Regions from separate parts of the Serratia sp. TSA_105.2 genome, predicted to be linked through region 2. Evidence: riboswitches for the same ligand, from Rfam matches in the RefSeq annotation. Region 2 holds a riboswitch; the other holds the start of a gene.
What was found. A riboswitch is a leader RNA that binds a small molecule or an ion and turns the genes downstream of it on or off. The one in region 2 is predicted to bind fluoride.
Positions count from the first base shown of each region.

Region 1: another riboswitch for fluoride. It lies ahead of ACUTSC_RS02700 (DHHA2 domain-containing protein); the one in region 2 lies ahead of crcB (fluoride efflux transporter CrcB).

Region 1 covers NZ_JBQZFT010000001.1:613,184-615,379, reverse strand. Annotated here, with positions in the region: gene ACUTSC_RS02700 (DHHA2 domain-containing protein) at 1-859, opposite strand, end outside; fluoride riboswitch at 900-975, opposite strand; gene ACUTSC_RS02695 (diguanylate cyclase domain-containing protein) at 1,149-2,196, shown strand, end outside.
Region 2 covers NZ_JBQZFT010000002.1:667,787-669,982, forward strand. Annotated here, with positions in the region: gene ACUTSC_RS09610 (diguanylate cyclase) at 1-502, shown strand, start outside; gene ACUTSC_RS09615 (hypothetical protein) at 504-746, opposite strand; fluoride riboswitch at 829-891, shown strand; gene crcB (fluoride efflux transporter CrcB) at 971-1,354, shown strand; gene ACUTSC_RS09625 (TetR/AcrR family transcriptional regulator) at 1,644-2,196, shown strand, end outside.

The DNA.
Region 1 (2,196 bases), on a different contig from region 2:
ACGAGAAATACAGGGTGGAGCGGCGGCGGGTGATATCGGTGACCAATAGTGCAGCCATCTCCAGCCCGGCTTCCTGCTTCGCTTGTTCAAGCGCCTGTTGCAGTGCGGGCAACAGCGGATCGATGTCGCTCATGGCCCGCACTTCTATCTGCGACAGCAGCAGCGAGACGCTATGGATGCGGTAATCCTTGGCGTCGCGGTGCAGCAACTGCGCGGCGGATTGCCCCGAGAGATCGGTTTTGGCGGCCAGCAGACCGGCGGTGAAGGCGTCATAGTCGACGTGAGAGATTGCGCGTAACCGGGTGACCGCCAGCCGATCCTGTTCCGTGGTGGTTGGCGCACTGAGCGCGACGGTATCGCTCAGGATGGCGCCCAGCAGCAGCGTGGCCTGGGCGGCGCAAAGCGGCATCGGCCTTTCTGCCGTCAGGATCTGCAGGATCACGGTGGCGCAACAGCCGACGGCGCGCACCCAGACATCGGGCGGGTTGTGGGTGACTAACGTGCCCAGCCGGTGATGGTCGATAACGCCGACCACGTCGCTGTCGAGCAATGAGGCCGGGCCTTGTTCGATATCGGTAAAGTCGACCAGCCAGACTTTGCGGTCACGAAGATCGTCTGTCAGCAGCGCAGGCGCTTGCACGCCGGCGGCGGCCAGTATGTAGCGGGTTTCCGGCGTCAGATCGCCGAGGCGGAAAGCCACGGCCGGTTTGCCGAGGTGATTGAGCCAGTCCGCGACCACCAGCGCGCTGCAGATGCTGTCGCTGTCGGGATTTTTATGGCCGAAAACGTACAGGGGCATTTCCCGCGCGACGGCATCGGGCTGGAACGGAAAAGGGGTAAGACGTGAGATTTCATTCATAGCGACTCCTGACATACCTGCCTAAAAAATAAAGCGAAGTTGTATATCAGGCGTCATCATCCGGTTCGAGTGAACGCGGCGGTTGGGAAAGGTGGAACACCATCACCTTGTGAACGACTGTAGCGCAGCGCGGGGGTAAACGCAACGTCCGGCAAAGTTGGCGAGAATACATAATCGGATTGATACTGTGAGTGAGTCTATGATGGACAAGGATATTATTTGCCGCGAACCGACGGATAGGCTGAACGGACTCACTGCCGGATCCGTGGGTGACACAATGGGAGACAACATGCTCGAACCCTGCTTCCCCGAAAACGAAGCCGAACGCCTGTCGGTATTGAATTCGCTGAACGTGCTGGATTCGAACTCGGTGGAAAAACTGGATCGCATCACGCGGTTGGCGGCGAAATACTTCGGCGTGACCATTGCGCTGGTGTCGCTGATCGACCGGGATCGCCAATGGTTTTTGTCCCGCTACGGTCTGGATGCCCGGGAAACGCCGCGCAATATCTCGTTTTGCGGCCATGCCATCTTGCAACGCGAAGCGCTGGTGGTGCCCGATACCGCCAAAGACCCGCGCTTTTTCGATAATCCGCTGGTGATCGGCGGGCCGCGGATCGGTTTTTACGTCGGGCAGCCGCTGTTGTCGCTCGACGGGTTGCCGCTCGGCACCCTGTGCATTATCGACAGCCACCCGCAGCCGTTTTCCCCGGAACAACTGGCCGATCTGCATGATTTCGCCGCCGTGGTGGAGGAGTACCTGCAGAGCATTGAACGCCACGTCTATACCGAAAACCTGAAATCCGACCTGCAGCGCACGGAGGCCCTGTTCGAACAGACCTTCGCCCAGGCGGCGGTAGGGATGGCGCTGGTCTCGCTGCAAGGATATTGGCTGCGGGTAAATCCGCGCATTTGCGAAATGCTGCACTATTCCGAACGTGAACTGATGGAGCGCACCTTCCAGGACATTACCTACCCGCTCGATCTCAACACCGACCTGGAAAAGCTGCAGCAGCTGCTGAAAAATGAAATCAGCACCTATTCGATGGAAAAACGCTATTTCCGCGCCGACGGCTCGATCGTGTGGGTGCAACTGACGGTGGCGCTCAATCGGTTGCCGAATGGCAAACCGGACCATTTCATCTCGGTTATCGTCGATATCAGCGAGCGCAAAGCGGCCGAGGCCGATCTGTTCGCCCTGCAACACGAGCTGGAACAACGCGTCGAAATTCGCACGCGGGAGCTGAACGTGGTGGTGAAAAAGCTCAACGAAGAGATTGAGACCCGGATGCTCGCCGAATATCAGCTCAGCACGGAGAAGGAACGCCTGCGCGCCA
Region 2 (2,196 bases):
CAGCACCCGCGATGGGCTGACCGGCTTGTACAACCGCCGCCATTGGGAGCATCTGCTGCATCGTCAGTTCGACAGCTGCCGCCGCTACCAGGACAACGCCACGTTGATCCTGATGGATATCGATCGTTTCAAAACCATCAACGATACTTTCGGCCATGCGCTGGGGGATGAGGCCCTGGCGGCGTTGGCGGAAGAGCTGCTGATTGGCTTGCGCAACGTGGATATCGTCGGGCGCTACGGCGGCGACGAATTTGGCGCGGTGCTGCCGAACACCAGCGCTGAACAGGCGGAAATCGTCCTGCGGCGCATCCAGCAGCGGCTGGACGCCGTTATCTTCAAAGAGGCGCCACAGCTGCGGCTGCAGATCAGCGCCGGCATCGCCAACTACCACCCCGCGCTGGGCGGTTATCTGGACTGGCTGAAAGCGGCCGACGGCGCGCTTTACCGGGCGAAGCAAAATGGCCGCAACCGGCTGGAAACGGCGGCGCCGACGGGCGACTAACTTACTGGTTTAATAACTTGGCAAAATACTTCGGCGCTTCGACAAAACCTTCACGCCGGTAAAACGCATGCGCCCGCTCGCGGCGGCTGTGGCAATGGACCTCCAGCCGATCGCAGCCGCGACGGTGCGCCAGCAGCTGGTGCATTCGCTGCGTCAGAAACGCCTCGGTGCCGGGATAATCCAACGTCGTCATTAATTCGGCGATAGCATGCCTGTCGCTCAGGCGCGCCGTTCTGATTTCCATGGGATGACCTCGCAGATTGTCGATACTACAAAATAGGCGGCGTTAGGTGTAACATCCACCGGGTACGGCAAAAAAGGCCGTGCGGCACGCTGGAGATGACATTCCTCCCTAACCGCCTTCACAGGCTGATGATGTCTACGTAACCTCTCGGAGAGAGGCGCGTAGCGTTACGCCAGTCCCTTTCCGAGCCCCGTGAATTTCTCTGATTGAAAGGTAGTTGCCCCATGTTGAGCTCTTTACTGGCCGTATTTATCGGCGGCGGCGTCGGCAGCGTTTTGCGCTGGGCGGTAAGCATGAAAATGAATCCGCTGAACGCCCACATTCCGCTCGGTACGCTGATGGTCAATCTGATCGGCGGTTTTATCATCGGCCTGGCTATGGCGATTTTCACCCGCATGACGCATCTGGATCCCACCTGGAAATTACTGATCACCACCGGATTCTGCGGCGGCCTGACCACTTTCTCCACCTTTTCGCTGGAGGTGGTGTACCTGATGCAGGATGGCCGCTTCGGCTGGGCGCTGGCCAACATGCTGCTCAACCTGGCCGGCTCGCTGGCGATGACGCTGCTGGCTTTCATGCTGGTGATGTGGGTCAACGGGCGCTAAGCCCTTAATGTTTCCTTAATCTTGCATGCGCATAATCTCATCCAGTACTTCTGACTGGATGAGAAACCGCTATGTTTAGCCTGCCGAAAACCGCCGCCGAAGCGATTGCCGTTGCGCTGTGCGTGCTGATCGTCGCCGCCTTTATCAAATCCTACCTGTTCGCTTAAGCGCCTTTTCCCCACCGCACGCGTTGATCTTGCGTCTTTTCGGCCGATCACACTACAATTGAGAATGAACGTTCACACCCAAAAATGTGAACCCGGCTCACGCGTAGCAAAGGATCGGGCAGATGCTCTCCCCCAACGACAGTAAACAGGCCAAGGTACAGGCTCGCCGCGATCAGATCGTCGAAGCGGCGAAAACCAGCTTCCGCCGCCACGGCTTCCACGCCGCCAGCATGGCGGAGATCGCCCAGGGCTCGCAGCTCAGCGTCGGGCAAATCTATCGCTATTTCGCCAATAAAGACGCGATTATCGAGGAAATCGTCAACCGCATCATCGCCAGCAAGATGCAGCGGCTGGAAAACCTTGGCGATCACATCAACCTGATCGCCGGCACGCTGGCGGCGCGCACGCTGTTTCAGCAGCCGGGCGAGAGCGAAACCGATCACATGCTGATGCTGGAAGTAACCGCCGAGGCCACGCGCAACCCGGTGGTGGCCAAAATGCTCAGCGATGCGGAAGCGCGGCTGTTTCGCCACGTGTGCCACAACCTACAGCGGCTGTATCCCCATTTCAGCGCGGAAGAGATCGCCGCGCGGGTGGAGTTTATCGCCGTCATGAGCGAAGGCACCGGTTACCGCATCCTTACCACGCAAAAAGCCGATGCGTCCCTGCTGCGCG